Linked DNA regions of Methylobacterium mesophilicum SR1.6/6. The protein of the gene in region 2 binds, or shares a complex with, the protein of the main gene of each other region. Links are inferred from orthologs where the notes say so. Each region holds a gene or a part of one and is shown on either strand. Other genes may lie near its edges.

Evidence for each region.
Region 1: the proteins of groL (region 2) and metK are in contact, whole or in part, in a cryo-EM structure (PDB 8P4O), measured with the Escherichia coli proteins. The link is inferred for Methylobacterium mesophilicum SR1.6/6 from one-to-one orthologs.

Annotation. Positions count from the first base shown.
Region 1 is NZ_CP043538.1:1,987,741-1,993,669, reverse strand. What follows is about bases 1,917-4,858. They hold metK (methionine adenosyltransferase), read right to left. Parts: upstream 4,006-4,858; coding sequence 2,827-4,005; downstream 1,917-2,826. Other genes in these bases: MMSR116_RS09345 (helix-turn-helix domain-containing protein), read right to left, coding at 4,452-4,858; trmB (tRNA (guanine(46)-N(7))-methyltransferase TrmB), read right to left, coding at 1,917-2,490. Also shown: MMSR116_RS09360 (sensor histidine kinase), read right to left, coding at 1-1,590; more of trmB, read right to left, coding at 1,753-1,916; more of MMSR116_RS09345, read right to left, coding at 4,859-4,859; MMSR116_RS09340 (thermonuclease family protein), read left to right, coding at 5,421-5,929. UniProt on the Escherichia coli protein: Catalyzes the formation of S-adenosylmethionine (AdoMet) from methionine and ATP.
Region 2 is NZ_CP043538.1:3,455,419-3,461,236, forward strand. What follows is about bases 1,015-3,845. They hold groL (chaperonin GroEL), read right to left. Parts: upstream 3,335-3,845; coding sequence 1,694-3,334; downstream 1,015-1,693. Other genes in these bases: fae (5,6,7,8-tetrahydromethanopterin hydro-lyase), read left to right, coding at 1,015-1,179; groES (co-chaperone GroES), read right to left, coding at 3,406-3,696. In the rest of the region: MMSR116_RS16500 (triphosphoribosyl-dephospho-CoA synthase), read left to right, coding at 1-427; more of fae, read left to right, coding at 667-1,014; MMSR116_RS16520 (CorA family divalent cation transporter), read left to right, coding at 3,908-4,894; MMSR116_RS16525 (methyl-accepting chemotaxis protein), read left to right, coding at 5,081-5,818.

The DNA.
Region 1 (5,929 bases), 1.5 Mb from region 2 along the record:
CAGCCGCGATCCGAAGCCCTGACGGGTCGGCGGCTCGACCGGGGGGCCGCCGGTCTCGCGCCAGGAGAAGCGCAGGATCCCCGCCGGGCCGCCCGGCTCGAGCGACCATTCCACCGCGACCCGCCCGGTGCGGTTCGACAGCGCCCCGTACTTGGCGGCGTTGGTGGTGAGTTCGTGGATCGCCATCCCGATCGGCACCGCGATCTCGGAGGGCAGGTCGATCGCCGGCCCGTCGAGGCTGATGCGCCCTTCCGCGGCGCCGTCCGGCGCCACCTCGGCATAGGGCCTCAGCTCGTTGAGCAGGAGGTTGCCGAGCGAGGCCGTCTGCCACGTGTCCTCGGTCAGCACCGAATGGGTGTGGGCCAGCGATTTGATGCGCCCGACGAAGGCCTCGTAGAAGCTCTCGATGCTCGACGCCGTGCGCGCCGTGGAGCCCACGATCGCCTGCACGGTGGCCAGGGTATTCTTCACCCGGTGGTGCAGTTCGCGGATCAGCAGGCTCTGGCGCTCCTCGGCGAGGCGCCGGTCGGTCACGTCCGCCACAACGCCGATCAGGCGGCGCGGCAGCCGGTCGGGGGCGTCGCGCTCGAAGCGGCCGGCCATGTCGATCGTCCGCCACGCCCCGTCGGACTTGCGCCGGATGCGCCCGCCGATGTGCAGGATCCCGTCCTCCCGCAGCGCCTTGGAGATCGCCCGTCGGACGGCGGCGCGATCGTCCGGGTGCAGGATGTCGTTGAGGAACTCGTTCTTGCCGATGGTGCCGTCCTCGGGCGCGTGCCCGAAGATCTCGTACATGTGCTCGTTCTCCCAGATCGCCTGGTCCTCGAGCATGTGCCACTCGAAGATGCCGAGCTTGGCGATCGTGGTCGCGACCCGGAGCCGCTGGTCGCGGGACAGGATCTCGTCCCGGGCCTCGACCCGCGTGGTGATGTCCTGGAGGACGCCGACCATGCTGGCGGGCGTCCCGTCCGGGCCCGGCACGGCCTGACCGCGCACCCGCAGGATCACCGTGCGCCCGGCCACCGTGGTGGGCGTGTCGAACTGGTAGGGCTCGCCGGTACCGGTCGCCCCGGCGATGATCGCGCTCAGGCGGTCGAGTTCCGTCTGGGACAGGCCGGTCTTCAGTTCGTCCCACGAGACGGAGCGGCCCGGCGGCCGGCCCAGGATCCGGGCGGCGCGCCGCGACAGGGTGAGCAGACCCGTGGCCCGGTCCCAGCGCCATTCCCCGAGGCCGGCGGCCGCCAGCGCTTCGCTGTTCGCCTCGGAATGGGCCGCCGCGTCCACGTCGACGGACTCGACCACGAGGGTCGCCCCGGAGCGCCGCACCCGCACGTCGACGGCGCTGCCATCGGCCCGACGCCAGAACTGAAGGCCGTCACCGAGGCCCCCGGAGGCCTCGTTCAGCAGCGCGCCGGTCGGCCGGCCGGCCAGGGTGCCCGGCGCCCAGCCGAGCAGATCGTGCAGGGCCCGGTTGGCGGCGACGATGACGGTCGCGTCGGCCGACAGCACGACGAGGCCGATTGCGGCATCGTCGAAGCCGGCGCGATACGGATCGTGCGCCGCCGGTTCCTGACCCACCCGCTCATTCACTCGGAAGAACCCTCGAACGCGCGGTGGCGCGCCCCCGCAGGAGTAAGCCCCCTCCCCCGGCGCGATCCGGGACCGCGACGGCATATCAGGATGGCCTCCGAGCGTGACCGTTGCAAGGCGTTCCGGCGGGTTGCGGCGCGCCGCCCGCGGGCGCCGCGGCTGTCACCGTGGCAGCCGCGCGAACTCCAGGTAGGTCGGGCGCCGTCCCGCCGCCAGCGCCTTCGCCTCGTAGCGCGTGCCGGGCCAGCCCGGGAAGGGCTGCGTCCAGTCCCGCGCGCTCCGCGCCGTCCAGCGCAGGGTCGGGCAGCGGGCGGCCCGCGCCAGCGTCCAGCCGGCGTAGTCGTCGATGTCGCTGGCGAAACGGAACAGGCCGCCCTCCTTCAGGACCCGCCCGATCTCGGCCAGGGACGCCTCCGAGACGAAGCGGCGCTTGCGCTGGCGCCGCTTGGGCCAGGGATCGGGATAGAGCAGGTAGACCCGCTCCAGGCTGGCATCCGGCAGCCGCGCCAGCAGGGCGGTCACGTCCTCGTCGCGGATGCGGACGTTGCGCAGGCCCCGCGCCTCGACCGCGGCGAGCAGCTTGACCACGCCGTTGACGAACGGCTCGGCGCCGATGATGCCGATCCCGGGCTGGGCCTCCGCCTGGGCCGCGAGGTGCTCGCCGCCGCCGAAGCCGATTTCCAGCCAGACCGCCTCCGGCGGCGCCGGCATGGCCGGGAACAGGGCGCGCGGGTCGAGGGGCGCGCCGTCCGGCGGCAGGGTGACCCGGAGGGCCGGCAGCAGCTCGGTCAGCCGGCGCTCCTGCTCGCCGCGCAGGCGCTTGCCCTTGCGCCGCCCGAAGAAGGCGCGCTCCGGCTCGTCGTTCGCGTCGGGGGAAGGTCCTGGGGTGTCAGTGTCCAACGGCTCAGCACATCCCGGAGTGTGGACCGACCCTCTTCCCGGACGCCCGAGCGTCGACGGACGGTGATCCGGATTCAACGTCCGATTGGCCGCGAAGCGGCACGAGGCGGTAATTCGGCATCCGCGCGCAACGGCGCCCCGGCCGGGCGCTTCGCATCGTCCCGAACCGGGCGCCGGATCGCAATCCGCTGACGCTTCCTGCATCCGGGAGAGGGGCGATGCCGAACGCACCGCCCGCCCCTGCTCGCCCGGCCTCTGTTCGCCCAGCTTCCGTCCGCTCGCTGCGCGACGCGGCAGGCGGCCGGCCGGTGCTCGGGGGTCGGCCGCCTGCTACCCTCAGGCGAGCGCCGACTTCAGCTTGTCGGCGAGGTCCGTGCGCTCCCAGGAGAAGCCGCCATCGGCCTCCGGGGCGCGGCCGAAATGGCCGTAGGCCGAAGTGCGGGCATAGATCGGCTTGTTGAGGCCGAGCGCCGTGCGGATGCCGCGGGGCGACAGGTCCAGGGCGTCCATCAGCACCGCTTCGAGCTTGGCCTCGTCCACGTTGCCGGTTCCGTGCAGGTCCACGTAGATCGAGAGCGGCTTCGACACGCCGATCGCGTAGGCGAGCTGGATCGTGGCGCGGCGGGCGAGGCCCGCGGCCACGACGTTCTTGGCCAGGTAGCGCGCCGCGTAGGCCGCCGAGCGGTCGACCTTGGTCGGGTCCTTGCCCGAGAAGGCGCCGCCGCCGTGCGGGGCTGCGCCGCCGTAGGTGTCGACGATGATCTTGCGGCCGGTGAGGCCGGCATCGCCGTCCGGACCGCCGATCACGAACTTGCCGGTCGGGTTCACGTGCCAGACCGTGCCCTCGTTGACCCAGCCCTCCGGCAGGGCCTTGCGGATATAGGGCTCGACGATGGCGCGCACGTCCGCCGAGTCCAGGGACTCGTCGAGGTGCTGGGTCGACAGGACGATCTGCGTGACCTCGACCGGGCGGCCGTTCTCGTAGCGGACCGTGACCTGGCTCTTGGCGTCGGGGCCGAGCTTGGCGGCGTCGCCCTGCTTGGCCCGGCGGGCGTCGGCGAGATCCTTGAGGATCCGGTGGGCGTAGAAGATCGGGGCCGGCATCAGCTCGGGCGTCTCGTCGGCCGCGTAGCCGAACATGATGCCCTGGTCGCCCGCGCCCTCGTCCTTGTTGCCGGCGGCGTCCACGCCCTGCGCGATGTCGGCCGACTGGGCGTGCAGGTGGATGGCGACGTCGTTGTTCTTCCAATGGAAGCCCGACTGCTCGTAGCCGATGTCCTTTACCGCCTCGCGAGTCAGGGCCTCAAGGTCCTTGAAGGTCACCGAGTCGGGCCCGCGCACCTCGCCGGCGATGACGATCCGGTTTGTCGTGGCGAGCGTCTCGACGCCGAGGCGCGCCTCCGGCATCGCCGTCAGGTACGCGTCGACCACCGTGTCGGAGATCCGGTCGCAGACCTTGTCGGGGTGCCCTTCGGACACGGATTCGCTGGTGAAGAGGTAGTTGGAACGCGGCATCGGACGGACGGCCCCGGCTTCACAGGCACGCCGGTGCGATCACGGCGTTTGACCCTTCATGGGGCGGGGGTTCTCGCACCGGGCCCATGAAGGGTCAAGGCGGATCACCGGACGAATCCGGTAAAACGAACGAAGTGGCTGGACAATCGCCCGCCCCTTCGAGCGATCGGTGACGGGGACCGCAACTTCGGGCCGACGCGCCCGGCACCCCTGGTCAGGCCGGCCGCGAACCATCGGGCACCTGCATCGACGCGCAGTCTCGGCCCGTCAGGCGCGGCGGGACCGCGCGCTCCCGCACGCGACCTTCATACATGGGAAGCACTTATCGCGTCCGGCCCTCTCTCAACGCAGCGGAGCGGTACGACGCTCAACGCAGCAGATGTTCGGGCCCGGTGAAGCCGGCACGTTCGACGGGACCGCTTGTCAGCGGGGCCGGCGCGGCACTCTCAGCCGCCGAGCTTGCTCTCCAGCGCCCGAATGGCCGCGGCCACGTCCCGGCGCGCCTCCTCGGAGAAGTTCTCGGTGATGTGCCGGCCCACGATCTCGGCCAGGCCCTTGAGGCCGCCTTCGCTGAGGCTCGCCTGGTCCGGCTCGCTGAAGCCCGGGGCGGTGAAATCGTCGTTGCGCGGCATGCCCTTGAAGAAGTAGTCCATCGGCACACCGGTCATCCGGGAGAAGATGTCGAGATGAACGGCACTGATCCTGTTGGTGCCCTTCTCGTACTTCTGTAGCTGAGCTGCAGACATACCGAAGCTCTGCGCGACGCGGCGCTGCGTGAGGGACGCCTTGCGTCGCTGCTCGGCGATGCGCTGCCCGACATAGACGTCGCGCTGATCGGTTTTCTGACCCGCCATGAAGAGCTCGTCCACCCCCGTGCCGTGATTCCCTCTGGCAAAGCTTAGCGCCGCCCCGGGAACTTGTCACCGGCGCAGGCGTGACGCGGTGAACGATTTCCCGCGCTGCCGGAGCGGGGAGTGATCGCGTGGAAGATGGTGGTGTCCCCGGCAGGGCTCGAACCTGCGACCCCAGGTTTCATACCACTTCGACTTTCGCCGCCGCGTCCCCGAGGGGCCGCGTTCGTGGCCTGGACTATCCCTTCACCCTGGGCGGGGCTCGCGCCCGGCCTGTAGGTGCCGCCCGTCTAGTCTCTACACCTTCCCGCAGGCCGCGAGCGCGACGTGCGGGCTTGGCTCGGGATCGGCAGGGCCCGGACGAGCCGGCGCCTGGAGCTTTCCCCGACTTTGAGCGGATCCGCCGCGCGGTTTCCCGGCGCGACGCCCAATTCGACCTGATCTAGGAAACCTGTGCTCTGTCCAGCTGAGCTACGGAGACGACCGCCGGCTGCATAGCATCCTCCCTGCCGCAGGCCAACCGCACCCATTGGCGGATGCGCGCGCCCGGCGCATGATCTGCCCGTGCAGGCGATCCTCGCAACGGCGACCCGGCAAGTCGTGACGGTGCTGGCGGCGCTCGCGGCCGTGGGTCCGGCGCCGGCCCGCGCGGCCTCGCGCGCCGGCCCGCCGGCTTGTCTGGCGGGGCCGGTCCGCTTCGAGATCCTGGAGGCGGTCGGGCCACGCGGCGAGATCCGCCTGGGGTCGGGCGCCCGCGCGGTCCTGGACTCCCTCCGCTGGCCCGACGCGCCGGAGGCGGCCGCCGCCGCGGCGGCCTGGCTCGACGGGCGGCGGGGCGCCCGGGTCGCGGTGGTGCCGCGCGGGCAGCCCGACCGCTGGGACCGGCAGCGGGCCGACATCCAGCTCGCGGAGGGCGACGAGGATCTCGCGGGCGGCCTGATCGCGTCGGGCCTCGCCTTCGCGGAGTCCGGCGAGGCTGATTCGCTCTGCCGCCCGGCGCTGCGCGTCGTCGAGGCCTCTGCGCGGGCGCGGCGCGTCGGCCTGTGGCGGGAGCCGATTCCGGTCGCCACGGA
Region 2 (5,818 bases):
CGCCGCGCCGGCGCCGAAATCCCTGCTGGAGGCCATGGCGGAGGCTGCGGGGCGAGACCGGATCGCCCGCGCCTATGTCGACAACTTCGCCGACGTGGCGGCGATCGGCCTTCCGGCATTGTCGGCGGCCCGCGAGACGGGGCTCGACCCGTCGTGGTGCACGAGCGCGGTCCATCTCGCCTACCTGCGGTCGGTCCCGGACAGCCATATTGCCCGCAAGGCGGGATCGGCGACTGCCGAGGCCGTTCGGCGGGAGGCCGAGGCGGCGCTGACCGGACTCGATCTGGCCTGCAAGCCGGTCACGCCGCTCCTCGCCCTCGATGCCTCGCTCAAGGCCCGCGGCCTGAACCCCGGCACGAGCGCAGATTTCACGGTCGCGACCCTGTTCTGGGACGCCCTCGCGGCGGCGGGCGCCGTGCTGGCCTGAACCGCACCCGGGTTCCATAAATTTCCCCGCGCGGACAATAAGAAATTCCTTCGTTGCAGGGCCTTGCGCGGGTTGTGAGCCGCAGGGCCCCGCTGTAGGGTCCGCCGCGCTGTCCGGCCCAACCGGCTCGGCTCATCCGGCTCGGCCGGCATGGTCGGGCGCCGATAACAAGGATGGCTTCCCGGCCGCGGCACCGCCCGGCGCGCGGCTCTATTTCGGAATCCAGGGAGAGACACCGAATGGCGAAGATCACCAAGGTTCAGGTCGGCGAAGCGCTCGTCGGCGACGGCAACGAGGTCGCCCACATCGACCTCATCATCGGACCGCGCGGTTCGCCGGCCGAGTCGGCTTTCTGCAACGGCCTCGTGAACAACAAGCACGGCTTCACCAGCCTGCTCGCGGTCATCGCGCCGAACCTGCCGTGCAAGCCCAACACCCTGATGTTCAACAAGGTCACCATCAACGACGCCCGCCAGGCCGTCCAGATGTTCGGACCGGCCCAGCACGGCGTTGCCAAGGCCGTTCAGGACGCGGTGGCCGAGGGCATCATCCCGGCGGACGAGGCCGACGACCTGTACATCCTGGTCGGCGTGTTCATCCACTGGGAGGCGGCCGACGACGCCAAGATCCAGAAGTACAACTACGAGGCGACCAAGCTGTCGATCCAGCGCGCCGTGAACGGCGAGCCGAAGGCCTCGACGGTCACCGAGCAGCGCAACTCCGCGCAGCACCCCTTCGCCGCCAACGCTTAGATCGGGGACGGTCCTGGGCAGAGCGAGCCTCCGCCCGCACCGCGGGGCCTGCTCCAGCGACTGGCTTCGATCTTCCTTGGCCGATAGGTAGGCTTCTGAACGGGACGGCTCGCGCCGTCCCGTTTTTCGTTTGTCCTCTGCGCCGGAATAAACGTTGCCGGTCGGTGCTGCAGGGGATGCAGCGGCGTGATGTCCTGCCCGGTTGATGGGTGACGGCACGATCCGCATAGGCGACGCACCGAGACGGTCGGGTTGGTGAGGCACCACCCGTCTGAGGTCGTCGCGGCGATCGAGCGATCGATTCCCTTGGTGGCCGAGCCTCGGCAACGCTTCTTCTGCCTCGGCGCCGAAATCGAAGCCGATCTCGGCCGTACGGAGGGCAGACCGATCCAGGCTGGCCGCGTCGAACGGTGAACGCCTCAGCGCGGGGGATCGGAGCGGCGTCGGGAGATGCCTGGAAGAAAAAGGGCCGCCTCTCGGCGGCCCCTCCTCGTCTCGCAGGTCGGCTGAGGACTTAGAAGTCCATGCCGCCCATGCCGCCGCCCGGCATCGCCGGGGCAGGGCTGTCCTTCTTCGGCGCGTCGGCGACCATCGCCTCGGTGGTCACCAGCAAGCCGGCCACGGAAGCCGCATCCTGCAGTGCAGTGCGCACCACCTTGGCCGGGTCGACGATGCCGGCCTGGATCATGTCGACGTACTCTTCGGTCTGCGCGTTGAAGCCGAAGGTCTCCGAGCCCGTGTTGTCGGTGATCTTGCCGACCACGATCGAGCCCTCGACGCCCGCGTTCTGGGCGATCTGGCGGATCGGAGCCTCAAGGGCCTTCAGCACGATCTTGATGCCGGCCTGGACGTCCGGGATGTCGGACTTCAGCTCGGCGACCGCCTTCTTGGCGCGCAGCAGCGCAGTGCCGCCGCCCGGGACGATGCCTTCCTCGACCGCCGCGCGGGTGGCGTTGAGGGCGTCGTCGACGCGGTCCTTCTTCTCCTTCACCTCGACCTCGGTCGCGCCGCCGACGCGGATCACCGCGACGCCGCCCGCGAGCTTGGCCAGACGCTCCTGGAGCTTCTCACGATCGTAGTCCGAGGTGGTCTCCTCGATCTGCGCCTTGATCTGGGCGATACGGCCCTCGATGTCGGACTTCTCGCCGACGCCGTCGATGATCGTGGTGTTCTCCTTCTCGATGCGCACGCGCTTGGCGCGGCCGAGCATGGGGAGCGTCACGTTCTCGAGCTTGATGCCGAGATCCTCGGCGATCATCTGACCCTTGGTCAGGATCGCGATGTCCTCGAGCATCGCCTTGCGGCGGTCGCCGAAGCCCGGCGCCTTGACGGCCGCGACCTTCAGGCCGCCGCGGAGCTTGTTGACCACGAGGGTGGCGAGCGCCTCGCCCTCGATGTCCTCGGCGATGATCAGGAGCGGCTTGCCGGTCTGAACGACGGCCTCGAGCACCGGCAGCATCGCCTGGAGCGACGAGAGCTTCTTCTCGTGGATGAGGATGTAGGGATCCTCGAGCTCGGCGACCATCTTCTCCGCGTTCGTGATGAAGTACGGGGAGAGGTAGCCGCGGTCGAACTGCATGCCCTCGACGACGTCGAGCTCGGTCTCGGCGGTCTTGGCCTCCTCGACGGTGATGACGCCCTCGTTGCCCACCTTCTGCATGGCGTGGGCGATCATCTGGCCGATCTCGGTGTCGCCGTTCGACGAGATGGTGCCGACCTGCGCGACCTCGTCGGAGGTCGAGACCTTCTTGGCGCGCGAGGTGATGTCCTTGACGGCAGCCTGCGTGGCGAGGTCGATGCCGCGCTTCAGGTCCATTGGGTTGATGCCGGCGGCGACGTACTTGGCGCCCTCGCGGACGATGGCCTGGGCCAGCACGGTCGCGGTGGTGGTGCCGTCACCCGCGATGTCGTTGGTCTTCGAGGCCACTTCGCGCACCATCTGGGCGCCCATGTTCTCGAAGCGGTCGGAGAGCTCGATCTCCTTGGCGACCGTCACACCGTCCTTGGTGATGCGCGGGGCGCCGAAGCTCTTCTCGATCACGACGTTGCGACCCTTCGGGCCGAGCGTCACCTTCACCGCGTCGGCGAGGATGTCGACGCCGCGCAGCATCTTATCGCGGGCGTCGGCGGAGAAACGAACGTCTTTCGCTGCCATTGTGTGCCTCTTAGCTACTGGTTGAACCCCAAGGCCGGGACGGCCTCAAAGGGCGATGACGGGTGATCCGATCAGACGGCGACGACGCCCATGATGTCGGATTCCTTCATGATCAGAAGGTCCTGACCGTCGATCTTGACCTCGGTGCCGGACCACTTGCCGAACAGGACGCGGTCGCCGGCCTTGACGTCGAGCGGGTTGACGCGACCCTGCTCGTCACGGGCGCCGGGGCCGACGGCGACGATCTCGCCCTCCTGCGGCTTCTCCTTGGCGGTGTCCGGGATGATGATGCCGCCCTTGGTCTTCTCCTCGCTCTCGATGCGACGGACGACCACGCGGTCGTGCAGCGGACGGAACTTCATGAGCTGCCCTCTTGCTTCAGGTCTGGAGTTGGCGTTGATGCGGCCGGCGGGACCGCTCGCGAACTCGACTGTTAGCACTCTGTCTCGGCGAGTGCCAAAGACGGCGGCGAGATAGGCTCGGTCCGTGTCCGAGTCAAGGCTGTCGCACCCCCGCGCGACGGTGCGATGACGCGGCGGCGCCCTCTTTCTCCCTCACGGATAACGCGCCCCGATGCTGAACCTGCACGGACCCCACGGCCCGGTGGCATCGCAACCCGGCAGCGCCGTCGCGCCCGACGCCGTGTGGCTTGACCTGAATGATCCAACCTCCGAGGAAGCCGCCGCGGTCGAGGCGGCCACTGGCCTGCGCGTCCCGTCCCGGGCCGCCCTTTCGGAGGTCGAGACATCGAGCCGCCTGCGCCGGGTCAAAGGTGGCCTCTCGCTCTCGACGCCGATGATCACTTTCGAGCAGAGCGCATCGCAGCTGAAGCCGCTGGGCTTCCTGCTCACCAAGGATCATCTCGTCACGATCCGCTTCCACGACCTGCGCGCCTTCGACTCTTCCGCGAAGCGGATCTCCGACGGCGACGGGAGCACGACTCCGAGCGAGATCTTCCTGGTGGTCCTTGAGGAGCTGGTGGACAGCCTCGCCGACGCCCTGGAGGACATGGCGTCGGAACTCGATTCGCTGTCGACCCGGATCTTCGACTTCGACGTCCGCGGCAAAGACCGCCGCCGCCTGGAGAGCCCGCCGCCCCGCCGCCGCGATCTCGCCCTGCGCCGGATCCTGCGCGGCATCAGCAACAGGGGAAAAGTGCTGGGCAAGATCCGCGCGAGCCTGCTGGGCCTGGAGCGGATCGTGCCGTTCGTTTCGGCCGCCTGTGACGGCCTCGGCCTGCCTGAGGACGGCCGGTTCGACACGATCCGGCGCGACATCGAATCCCTCGACGAGTTCGAGACCAGGCTGGCCGAGAACGTTCAGTTTCTCCTCGACGCCGCCCTCGGCCTCATCAACATCGAGCAAAACAACGTCTTCCGTGTCCTGACTGTGGTCTCTGTAGTCGGTGTCCCGCCCACGCTGATCGCCTCGATGTACGGCATGAACTTCAAGCACATGCCGGAGCTGGATTGGGCCTACGGCTACCCCTACGCCCTCGCCCTCATCCTCCTGAGTGCGGTCGCGCCAATCGTATACTTCCGCATTCGCGGATGGTTCTGATATTTAAACGCATATCGAGTAATTTTTCTCCTCATAAAAATTTATGGTCAGTAACACCTCAAATTTTATCGCAAATCTTTGAGTTTTTCGTGGCTAGCAGGAACGAGCAAAACGAAAATAGCTGTCGATTAGACTCTCTTTAACCGAGCGGGCGCTACACGGCGTCAGTTTGGAGCATACGAAATCATGTTCAAGCGGGCGACGTACAGCGAAGCGCAAGCCAAGATCGAAGCGCTCGATCGATCACTGGCCATCATCGAGTTCGGACTGGACGGTCAGGTTCTGAACGCGAATAAAAACTTCCTCAAAGTGATGAAATACTCGCTCGCTGAGGTTGTCGGCAAGCATCATCGCATCTTCGTCGATGACACTTATGCGCAGACAGCCGAATATGCGGCGTTCTGGGACAGGCTGAAAGGCGGCCACTACGTGACCGGGGAGTTCCCCCGGATCGACAAGGAGGGCGCCACCGTCTGGCTGGAAGCGACCTACAACCCGATCCTGGACGCGAAGGGCCAGCCGGTAAAGGTCATCAAGTTCGCCTCCGACATCTCGGCAAAGAAGAAGGAGATCACCCGACTTTTGACGATGATCGACAACGTTCCGGTCGCGGTGATGACCGCCGACCTGAACGACGACTTCAAGATCGATTATCTCAATGCCACGTCGCGTAATACGCTGGCCACGATCGAGCAGCATCTGCCGGTCCAGGTCGACCAGATGCTGGGCTGCTCGTTCGACGTCTTCCACACGAATCCGCACCATCAGCGCAGCATGCTGGCCGATGCGAGCCGGCTGCCGCATACCACCAAGATCAAAGTCGGACCGGAAACCCTGAACCTGCGGGTGACGGCCGTGAACGACGAGAAGGGCCGCTACATCGGCCCGATGCTGACCTGGGCGGTCGTCACCGCACAGGTGAAC